Regions from separate parts of the Clostridium sp. B9 genome, predicted to be linked through region 1. Evidence: predicted binding sites of a transcription regulator. Region 1 holds the regulator's gene; the other holds the start of a gene.
The links. Region 1 encodes Rex, which represses fermentation and respiration genes when NADH is low (regulators of the CRP and FNR family bind a similar motif). Its sites were predicted from a motif close to ATTGTTAANNNNTTAACAAT; they were not measured.
Positions count from the first base shown of each region.

Region 2: the regulator Rex is predicted to act here: its motif matches at 8,942-8,961, upstream of adhE (bifunctional acetaldehyde-CoA/alcohol dehydrogenase).

Region 1 is NZ_JBNWKA010000003.1:3,512,204-3,522,895, reverse strand. Features, by position in the region: gene ACQZHJ_RS15790 (heavy metal translocating P-type ATPase) at 1-2,073, shown strand, start outside; gene ACQZHJ_RS15785 (redox-sensing transcriptional repressor Rex) at 2,544-3,182, shown strand; gene ACQZHJ_RS15780 (short-chain-enoyl-CoA hydratase) at 3,482-4,264, shown strand; gene ACQZHJ_RS15775 (acyl-CoA dehydrogenase) at 4,314-5,453, shown strand; gene ACQZHJ_RS15770 (electron transfer flavoprotein subunit beta) at 5,472-6,251, shown strand; gene ACQZHJ_RS15765 (electron transfer flavoprotein subunit alpha/FixB family protein) at 6,273-7,280, shown strand; partial or broken gene ACQZHJ_RS15760 (3-hydroxybutyryl-CoA dehydrogenase) at 7,402-8,251, shown strand; gene ACQZHJ_RS15755 (ABC transporter ATP-binding protein) at 8,457-10,157, shown strand; gene ACQZHJ_RS15750 (signal peptidase I) at 10,371-10,692, shown strand, end outside.
Region 2 is NZ_JBNWKA010000003.1:3,770,079-3,780,770, forward strand. Features, by position in the region: gene ACQZHJ_RS17070 (FUSC family protein) at 1-222, shown strand, start outside; gene ACQZHJ_RS17075 (Na+/H+ antiporter NhaC family protein) at 263-1,978, opposite strand; lysine riboswitch at 2,158-2,333, opposite strand; gene ACQZHJ_RS17080 (ABC1 kinase family protein) at 2,426-4,039, opposite strand; gene ACQZHJ_RS17085 (phasin family protein) at 4,236-4,574, opposite strand; gene ACQZHJ_RS17090 (aminopeptidase P family protein) at 4,684-5,928, opposite strand; gene adhE (bifunctional acetaldehyde-CoA/alcohol dehydrogenase) at 6,082-8,679, opposite strand; gene ACQZHJ_RS17100 (spore maturation protein) at 9,122-9,640, opposite strand; gene ACQZHJ_RS17105 (nucleoside recognition domain-containing protein) at 9,653-10,231, opposite strand; gene ACQZHJ_RS17110 (hypothetical protein) at 10,343-10,522, shown strand; gene ACQZHJ_RS17115 (MATE family efflux transporter) at 10,567-10,692, opposite strand, start outside.

The DNA of each region.
Region 1 (10,692 bases):
AAGCTTCTTCTAATAACTCCGAAAGATGGTATTCAAGAGGAGGTTCTTGAAGGAAAAGTAAGAAAGATTGTTTTAGATTTAGAACCAGATGTAAAAGTTCTAAAAGAATCTGAGAAAAATAAGATGAAGAATTCAAAGGGTGCATGTTCTTGTCATGATGAACATGAACACGGGCATGACCATGGTCATAGCCATAATGAAGAAAAATCAAATAATAAATTCGGAATAGATAAAAAAGAATTAATAAGACTAGGTGCAGCCATTGCATTATTTATAATAGGTATGATAGTTAATTTAGATAAAGGATATGAGCTTGCAATATTTGGAGTGGCATATATTTTAGCAGGTGGAGAAGTCTTATTAAGAGCATTTAAAAATATCTTAAGAGGACAAGTTTTTGATGAAAACTTCTTAATGAGTATAGCAACAATAGGAGCATTTGCTATTGGAGAGTTCCCAGAAGGGGTAGCAGTAATGTTATTCTATGAAATAGGAGAAATGTTTCAAGATTATGCTGTTAATAGATCAAGAACATCAATATCAGATTTAATGAATATAAGACCAGACTATGCTAATATAATTAGTCTTACAGGTGAAGAGAAAAAAGTTTCTCCAGAAAGTGTTTCAGTAGGATCAATAATAGTTGTAAGAGCTGGTGAAAAGATACCGCTAGATGGTATTGTTCTATCAGGAGAGGGAGCATTAGATGTATCAGCTTTAACTGGTGAGTCTTTACCAAAAGAAGTTGAAAAAAATGATGAAGTATTGGCTGGTTCAATAAATAGAAGTGGATTGTTAAAGATAAAGGTTACAAAGAATTTTGGAGAATCAACAGTTTCGAAGATATTAGATTTGGTTGAGAATGCTGGAAACAAAAAAGCACCAACTGAACAATTTATAACTAAGTTTGCAAGATACTATACACCAGTAGTGGTATTTTCAGCACTAGCACTTGCTTTCTTACCACCTCTATTAATAAGTGGGGCAAGCTTATCTGAATGGGTAGGAAGAGCATTAATATTCTTAGTTGTTTCTTGTCCTTGTGCATTAGTAGTTTCAATTCCTTTAGGATACTTTGGTGGAATAGGTTCTGCTTCTAAAAATGGTATCTTAGTAAAAGGTAGTAACTACTTAGAGGCTTTAAATAATATTGAGAGTATAGTTTTTGATAAAACTGGTACACTAACAAAAGGTACATTTAAAGTTAAAAAAGCAGAGAGCACAAGCAAATTAAGTAATGAAGAATTATTAGAATTAGGAGCATATGCTGAATACTATTCAAACCATCCAATTGCAAAATCAGTTGTTAAAGCTTTTGATAAAACTATAGATAAGTCATTAATATCAAACTATGAAGAAATTCCAGGCAAGGGATTAAGAGTTAATATTGATGGTAGCACAGTCTTTGCTGGTAATGAGAAGTTAATGAAGATGAATAACATAAATACCACTAAGATTGATGAAATTGGAACAGTAATTTATATCGCAAATGAAAAATCAGAACTAGGTTATATTGTTATTGCTGATGAAATAAAAGATGATGCTAAAGAAGCAATAAGTGGGTTAAAGAAGGTTGGAGTTAAGCAAACTGTTATGCTAACAGGTGATAATGAGAAAGTTGGAGATAACGTAGCAAGAGAGCTAGGTATTGACAAAGCTTATTGTAATTTATTACCTCAAGATAAAGTTGAAAAGCTTGAAGAGCTATTTAATAATAAGAGTAAGGATAAAAAGATTGCCTTTGTTGGTGATGGAATAAATGATGCACCAGTGTTAGCTAGAGCTGATATAGGTATAGCTATGGGTGGTGTAGGATCAGATGCAGCAATAGAAGCAGCAGATGTTGTAATAATGGATGATGAACCAAGTAAGATAATAAAAGCAATAAAAATCGCTAAGAGAACAAACAAAATTGTATGGCAAAATATTATATTCGCGTTAACAGTTAAGGTTATAATATTAATATTCGGAGCACTAGGTATGGCTAATATGTGGGAAGCTGTATTTGGAGATGTAGGTGTTACATTAATAGCTATATTAAACTCAAGTAGAATATTAAAAAACAATAATTAAGAAGCGTGAAATTTGTCTAAAGTTGTTGACAGAGATAGGTTTTTTTGATATCATTACATGGTAAGAATACTTTCAGGCATAGGGTATAGATTGTAAATAATTCCCTTAAACTTTTATATTAAACATTATGAAATGTTTAAATAGGCTTGTGTGCACGTAGGGTTTTAGCCACGCAAGCCTTATTTTTTTTGTTAAAATTTATTAAAAGCGTTAAGTAGTGATAAATTAATATGATTTAATTATATTAATTTAATATGATAAAATTGGTAAAAAATATAAGAAATACACTTAAATACATATATTTTTGATAGTGAAACCAAAAGAATGTTAAAATATAGACAAACTTTTTAGGGTATGGTAATATTTTAGAAGGCTAAATTTGTAATTTTATCATTTAAGTTTGAAATACAGTCTAAAAAGTAATTGCTTTTTTAAAAAAAAGATGAACTTTAGAAAGAGGTGCTATTAAAATGGAAAAGAAAAAAGGTATATCTATGGCCGTTATAAAAAGATTACCTAAGTACCATAGATATCTACAAGAATTAATGGAAAATGATGTTGATAGAATATCTTCAAAAGAGTTAAGTGAGAAGATTGGATTCACTGCATCACAGATAAGACAAGATCTTAATTGTTTTGGAGATTTTGGCCAACAGGGATATGGATACAATGTTAAAGAATTATATAATAACATTGGAAGTATATTAGGTCTTACAAGAGACTATAACACTGTTATAATCGGGGCTGGTAACATAGGTCAGGCTATTGCAAATTATAATAGTTTTGATAAATTAGGATTTAAATTAAAAGGTATTTTTGATGCGAATCCAAGAATGTTTGGAATAAAAATAAGAGATGTTGAGATAAAAGATATAGAAGAACTTACTCCATTTGTAAGAGAAAATGACGTAGAAATAGGAATAATTTGTGTACCAAGAGCTAATGCTCAAAAGGTTTGTGATGAACTTGTTGAGGGTGGAATTAAAGGTATATGGAACTTTGCTCCTATAGATTTAGAAGTGCCAAAAGAGGTAACTGTAGAGAATGTTCATTTAAGTGAAAGTATGATGACTTTAGTATATCTTTTAAATCATAGTAATGAAAAATAGAGTGAAATTATCATAGAATAACTTGTAAATATGGAAAAAAATTAGGATATTTCGAAAAAAATACAAATAATATATTGAAATATTTGCTATTAAGTTTTATAATTTAGTTGAAGTGCATTAGTGCTTCAACTATTTTTTTACCTTTGTTTGTTACAAAATTAACAATAAAATGGTTTTTTGTAATAAAAATAGGGGTGAAGCAATACTATTTTTAGTATTGAAAATTTAAATTTGTTAGTTAATTAGTTGTTAAACGATTTAAAACCATACATTTACTATGGTATAAGGGAGGAAATACAATGGAATTAAATAATGTAATCTTTGAAAAAGAAGGAAACATTGGAATTTTAACAATTAACAGACCTAAAGCTTTAAATGCATTAAATTCTGAAACATTAAAGGATTTAAATACTGCAATAGAGCATATTGAGAATGACAATGATGTATATGTAGTTATTTTAACAGGAGCAGGTGAAAAAGCTTTTGTTGCAGGTGCAGACATCGCAGAAATGAAAGATTTAAACGAAGAACAGGGTAAAGAGTTTGGACTTTTAGGTAATAAAGTATTTAGAAGATTAGAAAAATTAGACAAGCCAGTTATTGCTGCTATAAATGGATTCGCTTTAGGTGGTGGATGTGAAATATCAATGGCTTGTGATATAAGAATTGCAAGTTCAAAAGCTAAATTTGCACAACCTGAGGTAGGTCTAGGAATTACTCCTGGATTTGGTGGAACACAAAGATTACCAAGAATAGTTGGTATGGGTAAAGCTAAAGAACTTATCTACACAGGCGACATAATAAAAGCTGATGAAGCTTTAAGAATTGGTCTAGTAAATAAGGTTGTTGAACCAGAAACTTTAATGGATGAAGCTATGACTATGGCTAATAAAATAGCTGCAAATGCTCCAATAGCTGTTAAGTTATGTAAAGATGCTATTGATAGAGGAATGCAAGTTGATATAGATTCAGCTATAGTTGTTGAAGCTGAAGACTTTGGAAAATGTTTTTCTACAGAAGACCAAAAAGAGGGTATGAGTGCTTTTGTGGAAAGAAGAGAAAAGAATTTTAAAAACAAATAATTTTTTGAAATAAAAAATGGTTGTGTGAATTTAAGGAGGGTAATTAAAGATGAACTTTCAATTAACAAGAGAACAAGAATTAGTTAAGCAAATGGTTAGAGAATTTGCACAAAATGAAGTTAAGCCAATCGCTGCAGAGATAGATGAAACAGAAAGATTCCCAATGGAGAATGTTAAGAAGATGGCTAAACTAGGAATGATGGGAATTCCTTTTAAGAAAGAATTCGGAGGAGCTGGTGGAGATACTTTATCTTATATCTTAGCTGTTGAAGAATTATCAAAAGTTTGTGGTACTACAGGGGTTATATTATCAGCTCATACTTCATTATGTGCTTCATTAATAGACCAGTTTGGTACTCCAGCACAAAAAGAAAAATACTTAACTCCACTTGCTAAAGGTGAGAAGTTAGGAGCTTTCGGTTTAACTGAGCCAGGAGCTGGTACAGATGCTGCAGGACAACAAACTACAGCTGTATTAGAAGGAGATAATTACATCTTAAACGGAAGTAAAATCTTCATAACAAACGGTGGGGTTGCTGATACTTTCATAATCTTTGCTATGACTGATAAGAGTCAAGGAACAAGAGGAATTTCAGCTTTCATAGTTGAAAAAGGGTTCCCAGGATTCTCAATTGGTAAATTAGAAGACAAAATGGGTATAAGAGCTTCTTCAACAACTGAGTTAATCATGGAAAATTGTATAGTTCCAAAAGAAAACTTAATCGGAAGAGAAGGAAAAGGATTTGGAATTGCAATGAAAACTCTAGATGGTGGTAGAATTGGTATCGCTGCTCAAGCATTAGGTATAGCAGAAGGTGCTTTTGAAGAGGCTATCGCTTACATGAAGGAAAGAAAACAGTTTGGTAGATCATTATCTGCATTCCAAGGATTACAATGGATGGTTGCAGAAATGGATGTTAAAATCGAAGCTGCAAGATTTTTAGTATATAAAGCAGCTTGCTTAAAAGAAGAGGGTAAACCATATTCAGTAGACGCTGCAAGAGCTAAATTATTTGCTGCTGACGTAGCTATGGAAGTAACAACTAAGGCAGTTCAATTATTCGGTGGATATGGATATACTAAGGAATACCCAGTTGAAAGAATGATGAGAGATGCTAAGATAACTGAAATTTATGAGGGAACTTCAGAAGTTCAAAAAATGGTTATCGCAGGAAGCATATTAAGATAATTTTAGGAGGGCTTTGAGATGAAAATAGTAGTTTGCTTAAAACAAGTGCCAGATACAACAGCTGTTAAAATAGATCCAAAAACAGGAACTCTTATAAGAGATGGAGTTCCATCAATCATAAACCCAGAGGATAAGCATGCTTTAGAAGCTGCATTACAAATAAAAGATAATGAAGGAGCAGAGGTAACTGTAATAAGTATGGGACCTCCTCAAGCTAAAGCTGCTTTAAGAGAAGCTTTATGCATGGGAGCTGATAAGGCTATCCTTATAACTGATAGAGCATTCGCAGGAGCTGATACATTAGCTACTTCAAAAGCTTTAGCAGGAGCATTAAAGAAATTAGAATATGATATAGTATTCGCTGGAAGACAAGCTATCGATGGAGATACTGCACAAGTTGGTCCAGAAATAGCTGAACATTTAAATATTCCACAAGTAACTTACGTTCAAGACGTTAAAGTTGAAGAAGATGGATTATTAGTAAATAGAGCTTTAGAAGATGGATATGAATTAATAAAAGTTGAGGCACCAGTACTTTTAACTGCTATAAAAGAGTTAAATGAGCCAAGATACATGAATATTGCAAGAATATTCGAAACATCTGACGATGAAATCTTAGTATGGTCAGCTGATGATATAGATGTAGATAAAGCTGAATTAGGATTAAAAGGATCTCCTACAAAAGTTAAGAGATCAATGACTAAAGAAGCTAAGGGTGCTGGAGAAATAGTTAAAGAGTCACCTAAAGATTCAGTTACTTATGTATTAGGTAAATTAAAAGAAAAACACTACATCTAAGGATTATGGGAGGTATTTAAGATGAATAAAGCAGATTTCAATGGCGTTTGGGTTTTTGCAGAGCAAAGAGAAGGCCAATTACAAAAAGTTTCATTAGAATTATTAGGTGAAGGTAGAAAAATCGCTGATAAATTAGGTTCAAAATTAACAGCGTTATTAATAGGAAATAAAGTTGAAAACTTAGTTGAAGACTTATCAAGACATGGTGCTGATGAAGTGTTAGTTGTTGACTCACCTGAGTTAGAGCACTATACAACTGATGGTTATACAAAAGCTATCTGCGAGTTAGCTGATGCTAAAAAACCAAACATAATCTTCATAGGAGCAACTTTCATAGGAAGAGACTTAGGTCCAAGAGTTGCAGCTAGATTATCAACTGGATTAACTGCTGACTGTACATCATTAGATGTTGATGTTGAGAGCGGAGACTTATTAGCAACAAGACCAGCATTTGGTGGTAACTTAATGGCTACAATCGTATGTCCAGATCATAGACCACAAATGGCTACAGTTAGACCAGGAGTTTTCGAAAAACTTCCACTAGGTGAAAATGATGCAACTGTAGAAAATATAGAAGTTAAGTTCGAAGCTAACGATATAAGAACAAAAATCGTTGAAATAGTTAAAGAGCACAAAGATATTATGGATATCTCAGAAGCTAGCGTATTAGTAGCTGGTGGTAGAGGTGTAGGTTCAGAAGAAAACTTCACTATGCTTAAAGAATTAGCTGAAGTTTTAGGTGGATCAATTGCCGCTTCAAGAGCAGCTATAGAAAAAGGATGGGTAGATAAAGATTACCAAGTTGGACAAACAGGAAAAACTGTTAGACCAAGCATATATGTTGCTTGTGGTATTTCAGGAGCTATCCAACATACAGCTGGTATGCAAGATGCTGATATGATAATAGCTATAAACAAAGATGCTAGTGCTCCAATCATGAAAATTGCTGACTATGCAATAGTTGGAGATGTAAATAAAGTAATTCCAGAATTCATCGCTCAATTAAAAGCTATGAAAGAGGAAGCTTAATTTAAAATAGGTAATATAACAAGGGTAAACTTATAAAATTTTTCAATTAATGGTGTAGGGCTTTTCTGAAGTGAGAAATCAGAAAAGTCCAATTAAAGAGAGTATTTAGGAGGAACTTAATATGGAAAAGATTTTTGTAATTGGTGCAGGTACAATGGGTGCTGGAATAGTTCAAGCATTCGCACAAAAAGGATATGAAGTAATCGTTAGAGATATAAAAGACGAGTTTGTTGATAGAGGAATTGCTGGAATCAACAAAGGTCTTACTAAGTTAGTTTCTAAAGGAAAAATAACTGAAGAAGATAAAGAAGCAGTTTTATCAAAAATCACTGGAACAACTGATTTAGGAATGGCTGCTGATTGTGATTTAGTTATAGAAGCTGCAGTAGAAAATATGGAAATCAAAAAGCAAATATTTGCTGAGTTAGATAAGATATGTAAAGAAGAAACTATATTAGCTTCAAATACATCTTCATTATCAATAACAGAAGTAGCTTCAGCTACAAATAGACCTGATAGAGTTATAGGAATGCATTTCTTTAACCCTGCAACAATAATGAAACTTGTAGAAGTAATCAGAGGTATGGCTACTTCACAAGAAACTTTTGACAAAGTAAAAGCTATGTCAGAAGCTATAGGTAAGACTCCAGTAGAAGTTGCTGAAGCACCAGGATTTGTAGTTAACAGAATACTTATCCCTATGATAAATGAAGCTGTAGGAATCTATGCAGAAGGAATAGCTTCAGTTGAAGATATAGATACTTCAATGAAATTAGGAGCTAATCACCCAATGGGGACCTTTAGCTTTAGGAGATTTAATCGGATTAGATGTTTGCTTAGCTATCATGGATGTACTATTCAATGAAACTAAAGACAGCAAATATAGAGCTAATAGCTTATTAAGAAAATATGTTAGAGCTGGATGGTTAGGTAGAAAATCAGGTAGAGGTTTCTACAACTACAACGCATAATATTGAAAAGTAAAAAGTTTATATATATAATATTAAAAAATTTTAGATTGAGATAATAGTATAAAAAGAGGTTGGAGTTTTTCAACCTCTTTTTCGTTTTATAAAATTTAAATATTGATTTAATTGAAATATTTAATTATAATTTAAAGAATGAGAAATAATATTATTTAATAATACATATCAATGAGAGATGAAAGGGGAAATTATGCTAAAAAGATTTATAGAATATTATAAACCGTATAAGAAATTATTTATTTTAGATTTATTAGCAGCATTTTTAGTTGCAGCTTGTGATTTAGTCTATCCCATGATCACAAGAAATATAATAAATGATGTTATTCCAAATAAGCAAATAAGACTTCTAGTTATTTTTGCTATAGTACTTACAGTAATATTTCTAGTTAAAGCTGGATTAAATTACTTTATGCAATATTGGGGACATGTTGTTGGTGTAAGAATGCAAGCAGATATGAGAAGGGACTTATTTGCTAAGCTTCAGGATATGCCAAACAAGTACTTTGATAATAATAAGACTGGAGTTTTAATGTCTAGAATAATAAATGATCTTCTAGATATTTCAGAACTTGCACATCATGGGCCAGAGGATTTATTCATATCAATAGTTATGTTACTTGGATCATTTATAATTTTATGCACAATAAATATACCATTAACAATAATTACTTTTGCTTTATTACCATTTTTACTTTTCTATACAATAAAGAAAAGAAATATGATGAAAAATGCTTTTAAAGAAACTAGAGTTAAAACTGGAGAAGTAAATGCTACTATAGAGAATAGTATTTCAGGAGTTAAGGTTACTAAATCATTTGGTAACAAAGAATATGAAATGGACAAGTTCCATAAGAGTAATAATATATTTAAAAGTGCCAGAGAACATGCTTATAAAGCAATGGCTGAATATTTCTCAGGAATGTTCTTCTTAATAGATATGCTTGAGCTTATTGTTTTAATAGCAGCAGGATACTTTACTTACTTAGGAAAAATAAATATAGGTGATTTTGCAGCTTATTTATTATATATAAAGATGTTCTTGCAGCCAATCAGAAAGCTTATAAACTTTAATGAAATGTTCCAAAATGGAATGTCTGGTTTTGAGAGATTCGAAGAGATAATGAATGAGGAAGATGAGAAAGAAATACCTAATGCAAAAGAACTTAAAGATGTAAAAGGTAAGATTTCAATTAAGGATGTTACTTTCAGATATGACAATAAGGAAAGTATATTAGAAAACTTTAATTTAGATATTAAAGCTGGAAAAATGGTAGCTTTAGTTGGACCTTCTGGTGGAGGAAAGACTACAGTATGTAATCTTATTCCTAGATTCTATGATTATGAAAATGGACAAATATTTATAGATGATATTGATATAAGTACTGTAACTTTAAAGTCATTAAGAGAGAATATTGGTATAGTTCAGCAAGATGTATTCTTATTTACAGGAACTATAAGGGAAAATATAATGTATGGAAATCCTAATGCTACAGAGGAAGAGGTTATAAAGGCTTCTAAGAATGCTTGCTTACATGACTTTATAATGGGGTTAGAAGATGGATATGATACATTTATAGGAGAAAGAGGCGTTAAGCTTTCAGGGGGTCAGAAGCAAAGAATAGCAATAGCTAGAGTCTTCTTAAAGAATCCTGCAATATTAATCTTAGATGAGGCTACTTCAGCATTAGACAATATAACTGAATACGAGATACAAAAGGCATTAGAAGAGTTAAGTAAGGATAGAACAACTTTAGTGGTTGCTCATAGACTTTCAACAGTTAAAAATTCTGATGAGATAATTGTATTAACAGATAAGGGGATTGAGGAAAGAGGAACTCATGATGAGCTTATAGCTCTTGGAGGAGTTTACAGTGGGCTTCATAACCTTTAATTGAATTAGGCCATGTTTTAAGTGATTAATGGTTTCTAGAGATATCTTTAGACTCAACTTAAAAAATAGCCATTAATGAAAGCTTGTGGACTAAATTGTTCATAAGCTTTTATTAATTATTAAGTCTTTTTTAAATACCTATAAACAAGGTAATACTTTACATAATATTTGAATATATATATTATAGGACAAATTTTTAGTAAGGGTGATTTTATGGGTGGTAAGAAATTTGGAAATATAATATATTACATATTGATAGGAGTATTAGTACTTATATTAATAAATAACTTTATGAGCAAGTCAGATGCGATTTTTAAGGCTGTAGGATTTAGAACATATACCATATTAAGTGGAAGCATGGAGCCAACAATTAATACTGGTGATTTAGCAGTTGTGAGAAGTGCTGAAGTTAATGAAGTTGAAGTAGGAGATATAATAACTTTTAAATATGATGGTAATGTTGTTACACATAGAATTATAGAAAAAAATGAAGAAGGTTTTATAACAAAGGGAGATAATAATAACGCTGAGGATA
Region 2 (10,692 bases), 260 kb from region 1:
GCTTTAGGAACAACAGTGGCAATATACTTTTGTATTTTATTTAAATGCAAAGGAGCCGTAAATAGTGCTTGTATTGTTGTCTTTGCAATTATGACAAGTCTAAAGGGAGTTGGCTCATATAATTATGCCTTCAATAGAATTATAGATACGTTCATTGGAGTTATAATAGGTATTTTAGTCAACAGACTTGTATATCCTTATAAAAAGACCAAAGAAGCATAAAAAAAAGAGAAGAATTAGATTCTTCTCTTTTTTATTTATATTAATTATTAGCCGCTGGCTCTTCTACTTTTTTACCGAATATCATAGTTAGTATAAATAAAGCTATTAAAGATATTGGTAATACTACCCAAAAGCTTAATCCTAACCCTGCTGGAATATATCCAAATACTACTGTTATAGCTCCAACAAATAACGCATACCATATCTGAGTTCTAACGTGTTCTATGTGGTCACAGCCTGCTCCAGTTGAAGAAAGGATTGTTGTATCTGATATTGGAGAGCAATGATCTCCAAATATTGCTCCTGTTAAAACTGCTGATGTACTAACTATTACAAACTGCCAATCTGGATTTATAGCAAATGCTAATGGGATTGCTAAAGGCATTAATATTCCCATTGTTCCATAAGCTGTACCTGTTGCAAAAGCAATTACTGAACCAAGTATAAATATAATAGCTGGTAACAAGAATGCTGGTATTGTATCTGATAATACTCCAACTAAATAAGCAGCAGTTCCTAACTCTTTTATTACGGAACTTAATGACCAAGCTAATATAAGAATTACTCCTGTTATTAAAAGACCTTTCATTCCTTCAACCCATATTCCTATACCTTCTGATATAGTAAATATTTTTCTACCTACACCTAAGGCTAAAGCAACTATTGTAGCTAATAATGCTGATTGGAATAAAACTATTGAAGCATCAGCATTTGAGAAAGCAGCCTGTATGCTTGCAAAGCTTAGTGGAGAGTTATTCATCATCTCTATTATTGCCAAATCTTCTCCACCCATTACAGTTACCCATCCACTGTAATAAAATCCAATTAATGATGAGCCTATTAAAACACCTATTGGAATTATTGCATTCCATACACTTAACTTGATTCCCTCTATTGGTTCTAAATCTTCACTATCTGTTGCTGTTTCTGTAACTGGTAATACTTCACCTTTTCTAGCTCTTCTCTCAGCTTTAAGCATTGGGCCAAACTCTCTTAAAGTAATTGCTGATATAACAACAAAAGCTAAGATTAATATGTTATAAAATCTATAAGGTATAGTTTCTAAGAAAACTCCAAATCCATCTGCTTCTATTCCAACACTTTGAAGCGCATCTCCTATTAATCCAACCTCTAATCCTATCCAAGTTGATATTATTGCTAACCCCGCTATTGGAGCTGCAGTAGCATCTATAACAAAAGCTAATTTTTCTCTTGAAACACCTAATTTATCTGTAACTGGTCTCATTATAGGACCAACTATTAATGAATTTGCATAATCATCAAAGAAAACTGCTAACCCTAAAAGCCAAGTTGTAAGCTGTGCACTTTTAACTGTCTTAGCTTTTCTTGCTAAAGCTTCAGCTATCGCCTTAGCTCCTCCCATTTTAGCTACTAAGTGAATAACTCCTCCTATAACTAAAACTTGAAGGATAATACCTGCATTCCATGGATCCGCTAAAGAGTTTAAAGCTCTATAAGTAAAATCTATAAATCCTTGAGTTAACGCTTGAATTACGTTAAATCCGTTTAGTTGTAACATTACGCATCCTGTCATTGTACCTATGAATAGTGAAACTATAACATTCTTTGTTATGAAAGCTAGCACTATTGAAACTAATGGTGGTAAAACCGTCCATAAGCCAAATTTAGCTGAGTTTACCGCCGCAATATCTTCAGTTGCAAAAACTAAAGTTGAACATAGCATTGTCATAATAAAAACTGCTAAAAAAACTTGAAATCTTGTTCTGTTTCTCATTTTGAAATCCCCCTTAAAATATTAGTGAATTAATCTATAGAGGCCCTATTTTCATTACTATTATCTCTAAATACTTTTATATTTATTAATAAAAAAAGACCTTAGGCTTAATCAACCTAAGGTCTTAATAGTACGAAACTTCTCTGTTAAATAAACATATTCTTACTAGTATGATTCCCTAAGATGATAGCACTCCACAAATTTTCTTGTGACAGTGTTACACATATTCTGTGCAACCCCAGCATCTAGCCTCAAAGCTTTGACTAGAAACTTCGGCGATAATCCCTTTCCTAACACTTCTACGTTGCTTAACTCTGTCTTAGTACTATTGATTGCTCGCGCCTCTACCTCTTTTAAACTATTCACTTTTCGAATTATTATATTGTATATATTTATACACTATAACTATGAGTGTTTCAACCATTTTATAACTTTATTAACTATTTATTAAAAAAATCCAGACTTTATTATAGAAATTAAAAGCCAAAATCCAAATACTCCAGAAACAACAAATCCTATAACACCTAATAATGGAACTCCTTCAAAAGTAGGACCAATCCTAGCATCTACTATTAAAGAAGAGCCTATTATCATACATCCAACAATAAGTGCAAATGATATTCTATTAACCATTCTATTTAAATCAGTTAAAGGCTTATCCAGTCCATTAACCTCTATCTGCATCTTAGTTCTTCCATTTGATAAACTATCCACTAGCTCTGAAAACTTAGTAGGAATCTCAAGGCTTTTTTCTGCAAATTTATATGCACCAATTATAAGTTTATCCTTATCTAAACTTTCTAGCATTGCCTCTTTATTTCTTTCTTTTATGTAAGGGAAAATACACTCCATAATCTCTAGATCTGGATCAATTTTCGCTACAACCCCTTCTAAAATCACTATAGACCTTACTAAAGTAACAAGTTCTTTAGGCATTTGCAAATTATTTCTTTCAGCTATATCAAATATCTCTTTGAATAAATCTGATATTTTTATACTTTTTAAAGAAGCATTTATGTATCTTAAAACTATGTTGTTTAAGTCATCATATAAAATCGAAGTCTTAACTGGTCCCTTTCTTATGGCAATAGCATTAACGAAATCAACTAAAGTATCTATATCATCTAAAGCCATTGCTATCATAGCCTTCGTAAGCCATTTTTTAAGATTTGCATCTAGTTCTCCAACTAGGCCAAAATCTATAAAATATATCTTACCATCTTTTATGAAAAGATTTCCTGGATGGGGGTCACCATGAAAAAATCCATCTTCAAATACTTGTTTAAAAAACGAATTAGCTAATTTATTCGCTATATCTTTTCTATCATATCCTTCACGCTCTAATATCTTATCATCAGTTATTTTGTACCCTTCAATATACTCCATTGTTAAAACTTTTTTAGAAGTCAATCTATCTATAATTGTAGGTGCACTAACACATGCAACATTTTTATTTAAAACTTTAAATTTAACTGTATTCTTAGCCTCTTTTATAAAATCAAGTTCTTTAAGCGTAGCATCTTCAATTTCTTTAAATGCTTCAAATGGATTTACAGGAATATTAGACATATGTGCTGTTGTAAATCTACTTAATCTTCTAAGTATGCTTAAATCAAGCTTCATCTTCTCTGCAATTTCATAATGTTGAACCTTAACAACAACCTCTCTTCCATCAAGCAAAGTAGCTCTATGAACTTGCGCAATAGATGCTGATGCTAATGGTCTTTCACTAAAATACGTAAAGTAAGTATCTATACTTGTTCCAAAAGATTCTTGAAATATTTCTTTAACTTTATCAAAACTAGTTATCTCATTCTCATCCTGAAGCTTCTCCAGCTCCTTTATATAAGCCTTAGGAAGTAAATCTGGCCTTGTACTAAGTATTTGTCCTATCTTAACAAATGTAGCCCCTAATTCCTCTAAAGCCTCTCTAAAAGCCTGTGGTCTAGGTTCACCTTTTTTGCTATTAGGTAATTTGCTAGATACTAAGAAATCAAAACCATAATAAGTAAAAACCCTAACAATTTCTCTTAACCTCTGAACACCTTGTCTCTTACTCATAAACTCACCTCCTATACTATCTAACTTAGAAAAACTATTGTTATTTTCCATAAGCAATTTAATTTTTTAATTTATAACCTTACTTATATCAAAAATCTAAATAAAACTTATAAATATCTTAAAAAACTTAACCTAAGTTCCCTAATATATTTATAAGTTTTATCATCAATTGATTTTGAGATATATCTCAAAAACCTTACTCTTCTCTATTATTTAATTTATCTTCTAAAACAGCTACTCTCTCTCTTAATTTATTTATTTCTTCAAGAGTTTCTTTATTAGCTTCATCATACATAGCTTTGAAGTCATCCTTTGAAAAAGGTTTAAGCTTCTCTAATTTTTCATTTATTTCATTTGTAGCTTCATTTGTTCTTTCTTGTACATTTCTTTTTAATTCTTCTGATAATACTTTACCATCTTCAACAGTCATTCTTCCTTTAGAAACCATGTCTCCTATGAAAGAATCTGCTTTTTCATAAGCTGTAGCAGCAGTTCCAACTCCAGCTAACATAGCTTTTTTTAATTCATTTATCATATTGATCATCTCCTAAAACCATAGTATTTTCTTATGAATTTATTTAATTCTACTCTTAATTTCTTCAGAAATAAAGCTTATTATTCTTAAAGTAAACTTAAATTTAGAATTATTTATTACTCATAAACTTCTCTATATCTTCTACTGATTTTATGCAATCCTTAGTTAAAACTTCACAACCATCTTTAGTAACTAAAACATCATCCTCTATTCTAATACCGATACACTCTTCTTCAATGTATAGTCCAGGCTCTACAGTATATACCATTCCTTCTTCAAGGATTATATTTCTCTTTCCAACATCATGAGTATCAAGTCCTAAGCTATGTCCTATTGAGTGGAAGTAATACTTTCTAAACTCTTTCTTATCTTCAATAAGTCCAAGTCTAACACAAGCTTCTGCTAAAAGGTTATTCGCCTTTTCATTTAACTCAACAAAACCTACTCCAGGTCTTATAGAGTTTATTATCTCTTCATTAACCTTTAAAACTTCCTCATATACTTCTTTTTGTCTTTTTGAGAATTTACCATTAGCAGGGAATGTTCTTGATATATCTCCATTATAGTAGTTAACTTGAGCACCTAAATCAAATAGAATTAAATCCCCATCTTTGATTTCACTATTATTATCTACATAATGTAAAGTAGCCGCATTAACTCCAGCTGCTGCTATTGTTTTGAAAGCATAATCCTTAACACCATGCTGCTTTAAATAGAAATCAAAGTAAGCCTCTAATTCATATTCCTTCATTCCAGGCTTACACTCTTTCATTAAAAGTTCTACACCCTTAGCCGTTATGTCTGCAGCCTTCTTGATTTCTTCTACTTCTTCTGCACATTTAATCTGTCTTAGATCAGCTATTTTACTATAAGTATCCTTTACTACCACCTGAGGATATTTTTCTCTTATTTCCTTAGCAAATCCTTGACTCTTACTAACCTCTTCGTTAAATCCTACTCTCTCTAAATCTAAGTATAAGATCTCAGCTATTCCATTAACAAATAAAGTGTTTAAATCACCTTCAAATTGTTCTAAGTATTTTATATTTTCAATTCCTGAAACCTCTTTAGCCTCATAATCTCTAATTGTCTTTCCAGTCCATTTTTCTTGCTCTAAATTAGGTCTTAATATATATAAGTTCTCTTCGGTGATTCCACCAATCTTTTTAATAACTAAAATATGTTTTTCTTCATCTATTCCTGTTAAGTAATAGAAATTTCTATTAGGAGTAAATGGGAAATACTCATCAGCAGTCTTTCTCTTTGCTTCTCCTGCAAACAATACTAGTACTGAATTATCATCTAATTTCTTTAATAAATTCTCTCTGTTCTTAGTAAAAACTAATTTGTTCATCTAAATCCCTCCAATTCCTATTTATTAAATTTTACCATATATACCTTTTAAAATCTTATCTTTAGAATGACATATTTTTATTTTTATCTAAATTAAAAAAAATACTCACTAGTTACCTAGTGAGTATTTATTATTCATCTTAGTACAAAACTACTAAACTCTGTCTTTTTTGCCTTCGAAAGCGTTAGTGTACATTTGCTTGATTTCACTGATTAATGGGTATCTTGGGTTAGCTCCTGTACATTGGTCATCGAATGCATCTTCACTCATTTTTTCTAATGTAGCGTAGAAGGCTTCTTTTGAAACTCCGCAATCAGCTATTGTTGCAGGGATTCCAACAGTCTTCTTAAGACCATCTATAGCTTTGATTAAGTTGTTAACTTTCTCATCTTCATTCTTTCCACCTAATCCTAAGTAGTCAGCTATTACAGCGTATCTCCACTTAGCATTTGGATACTTGTATTGTGGGAATGCAGCTTGTTTTCTTGGGTTGTCAACAGCGTTGAATCTTATTACTTGGTCGATTAAGATTCCGTTAGCAACTCCGTGAGCTATATGGTGCTCTGATCCTAATTTGTGTGCCATTGAGTGACATACTCCTAAGAATGCGTTAGCGAATGCCATACCTGCCATTGTTGAAGCGTGAGCCATTTTCTCTCTTGCTTTAACATTTGTAGTTCCCTCAGCGTAAGCTTGTGGTAAGTATTTGAATATTAATCTGATAGCTTCTAAAGCTAATCCGTTAGTGTACTCTGATGCTAAAACTGAAACATAAGCTTCTAAAGCATGAGTTAATGCGTCAATTCCTGATGCAGCTGTTAATCCTTTTGGCATGTTCATCATAAGTTCAGCATCTATGATAGCCATATCTGGAGTTAACTCGTAATCTGCTAATGGGTATTTTACTCCTGTTTCTTCATCAGTTATAACTGCGAATGGAGTTACTTCTGAACCAGTACCAGCTGATGTTGGAACTGAAATCATCATAGCTTTTTGACCCATAGTTGGGAATGGGTAAACTCTCTTTCTTATATCCATAAATCTCATTGCTAAATCTTCGAAAGCAACTTCTGGATGCTCATACATTACCCACATAATCTTAGCAGCGTCCATTGGTGAACCTCCACCAAGAGCTATGATTGCATCTGGTTGATAGCTTCTCATTGCTTCAGCACCTTTTTTAGCACATGCTAAAGTTGGGTCTGGAGTAACTTCTGAGAATACTCTGAAATCTACACCTATTTCTTCTAAAACATTTGTTATTTTATCAACATATCCTAGACTAGCTAGTACGTTGTCTGTTACTATAAATACTTTTTTCTTGTTTAAATCTTTTAATTCTCTAAGAGCAACTCCTAAAGCACCATATTTGAAGTAAACTTTTTCTGGAACTCTGAACCAAAGCATATTTTCTCTCCTTTCAGCTACACTCTTAATGTTAATTAAGTGTTTAGGACCAACGTTTTCTGAAACTGAGTTTCCACCCCATGATCCGCAACCTAATGTTAATGAAGGTGCTAGCTTAAAGTTGTAGATATCTCCGATTGCTCCTTGAGTTGATGGCATGTTGATTATTGTTCTACCAGTTTTCATAGTAGCACCAAATTTCATGATTCTGTCTTGTGACTTCATTCTATCTGTATATAAAACTGAAGTATGACCAAATCCACCAAGTTCAACTAATCTTTCAGCTTTAACTAAAGCTTCTTCGAAGTTAGCAACTCTGTACATTCCTAATACTGGTGATAATTTCTCGTGTGAGAATGGCTCTTCTAATTCAACTGATTCAACTTCACCTATTAAAACTTTAGTGTCTTTTGGAACTTTAACACCAGCCATATCAGCTATTTTCCATGCTGATTGACCAACTATGTTAGCATTTAAGTTACCGTTTATTAAAATTGTTTTTCTTACTTTATCTATTTCTTTATCTTTTAAGAAGTAAGCTCCTCTGTCAGCGAACTCTTTTCTTACTTCATCGTAAACTTCATCAACAACTAATACAGTTTGCTCTGATGCACAGATAACTCCGTTATCGAAAGTTTTTGATAATAATATTGAGTTTACTGCCATTTTTAAGTGAGCAGTTTCATCTATGATAGCTGGTGTATTACCTGCTCCAACTCCGATAGCTGGTTTACCTGATGAGTAAGCGGCTTTAACCATTCCTGGACCACCAGTAGCTAGTATGATATCAGCTTCTGCCATTAATACTTGTGACATTTCAACTGATGGCTCATCTATCCATCCGATTATATCCTTAGGAGCTCCAGCTTTAACTGCTGCTTCTAAAACAACTCTTGCTGCTTCTATTGTTGAGTTTTTAGCTCTTGGGTGTGGTGAGAAGAATACAGCGTTTCTAGTCTTTAATGATATTAAAGCTTTGAATATAGCTGTTGATGTTGGGTTTGTAGTAGGAACGATTGCTGCTACAACTCCGATTGGCTCAGCCACTTTTGTGATACCGAATGATTCATCTTTTTCTATTATTCCACAAGTTTTTTCATCCTTGTATTTGTTGTATATGTATTCAGCAGCGAAATGGTTTTTGATAACTTTATCTTCAACGATTCCCATTCCTGACTCTTCAACTGCCATTTTAGCTAATCTGATTCTTTCATTATTAGCTGCTACTGCTGCTTGTCTAAATATCTCATCTACTTGCTCTTGTGAGAATTTTGAGAACTCTTTTTGAGCTGCTCTTACTTTCTCTAATCTAAGCATTAATTCATCTACGTTTGTTACTTTCATGATACCCACCTCATTTAGATTAGTTTCTAATATTTTTTCATAATATATGTAAAATTTAATTAAAAGCGTTTTAGTTAAGTTTTTAACTTTAATAATATTCCATTTAGTGATATTTTTTCATTATTTTTTGTAATTTTTTTCATTTGTAAGCTTTTCATACTTCATTGCAAAGTTGTTTACCAACCTTACGAGATTATAATATCATCTTTCAAAGATGAAATCCAGACATTTTCTTACATTTTTTACATTTTATCGACAAAAATTCGTTATTTTTTTAACTATTTTGTGATTTTTTTATCAACTTTAAAGATTTACATTTTAGTTAAACGATTTCTGTAATTTTTTGGATTATTTCTGTATCATATTCATATTAAAATTAAATCCTCTTTTGTTCATCACTTTCTTTAGTATTATATTGCTATATTTTTGTTATTTTATTCAGCTATAGACCAAAAAATATACTTACTATTAATACAGCCATAATTATGGCTGTTAAATCAGCCATAAATGCAGCCCAAAATGTATGTCTTATCTTTTTTATTCCTACTGCTCCAAAATAAACTGTTATTGTGTAAAATATAGTTTCTGTTCCTCCCATTATTACAGATGATATTAATCCTTCTCTTGTATCTGGTCCTAATGTATTTATTAATTCAGTATATACACCTAATGCTCCACTTCCTGATAAAGGTTTTATAAGAACTAAAGGTACAACATCTTTTGGTAGGCCTATAAACGAAACAAAGGGTTCCATAAAATCATTTAATAAATTAAGTAAATTAGCATCCTTAAATATTCTTATTGCAATCATCATAGCTAATAAAGCAGGGAAAATCTTCAAACATACTGTTAGTCCTTCTTTTGCACCCTCTAAAAACCATTCATAAACTTTTCTTCCTTTAAACATTCCATATAGAACAATTAAAAGAAATATTATTGGAATTATGTTATTTACAAACAAGCTTTTCCCTCCTTAAAAATATCTTTGTAGTATTTTGCAACAAGCAACGCCTACACAACATGCTATAAATGTACATATTATTGCTGGAATTATAATGCTAGCAGGCTCACTTGATCCAGCTGCTGCTCTTATAGATATTACTGTAGATGGTATTAACTGAATACATGCAGCATTTATAACTAGGAACAAAGCCATGTCATTTGATGCTTTTCCATCGGTTTCTTTATTAATCTTATTTAATTCAATCATTGCCTTTATTCCAAGAGGAGTTGCAGCATTTGATAAACCAAACATATTAGCTGTAAGATTCATGACAATCGCTCCCATAGCTTCATCACTATGTGCACTTTCTTTAAACAACTTCCTTAATATAGGATTTAAAAGCTTAGCTACCTTTGAAGTTAATCCACTTTTCTCTGCGATTTTCATAACTCCACACCAGAAACACATGATTCCAACTAAGGAAATAATAAACTTTACTGCACCTTCCGAAGATTCCGTTAAGCCCTTTGTAATCAACTCTCCCTGGCCTGTCACTATGCTAAAAATCAACCCTGAAGCTATAATTGCAAACCATATATAATTAATCATCTCTCCTCCCAAATCATAAGTAATTTCTGTATAATATATGCCTTGCATAGATAGAATAGTAGTGTTACCATAAAACTACAAAGAACGAATTTACTTCAAAGGAGAATTTATATGAACGAAAATAACTTAAAATTAGCTCAACAAGATATAGATGAGGTTTTAAAAACAGTTGAAGAATTAGAAGGTCAAATAGAAGATTTATCAAAAGATGCTATAAAACAAAAATTCGTTACGTTAACAGAGAAAGTAAGAAAACTTGAAGATTTATTAAAAGATGAAGGTATTATATAAATAGAAAAGCTGAGCTTAGAAAATTCTAAACTCAGCTTTTTTTATTATATTGCTTCTTCTGTCTCTTCTATTCCATCTTCTCTTCTAAACTCTTTTACCATAAATAATGCTGTAATAACAGTTGATAAAAAGTCTGATGTTGTACCTGCTAACCATACTCCTATTAATCC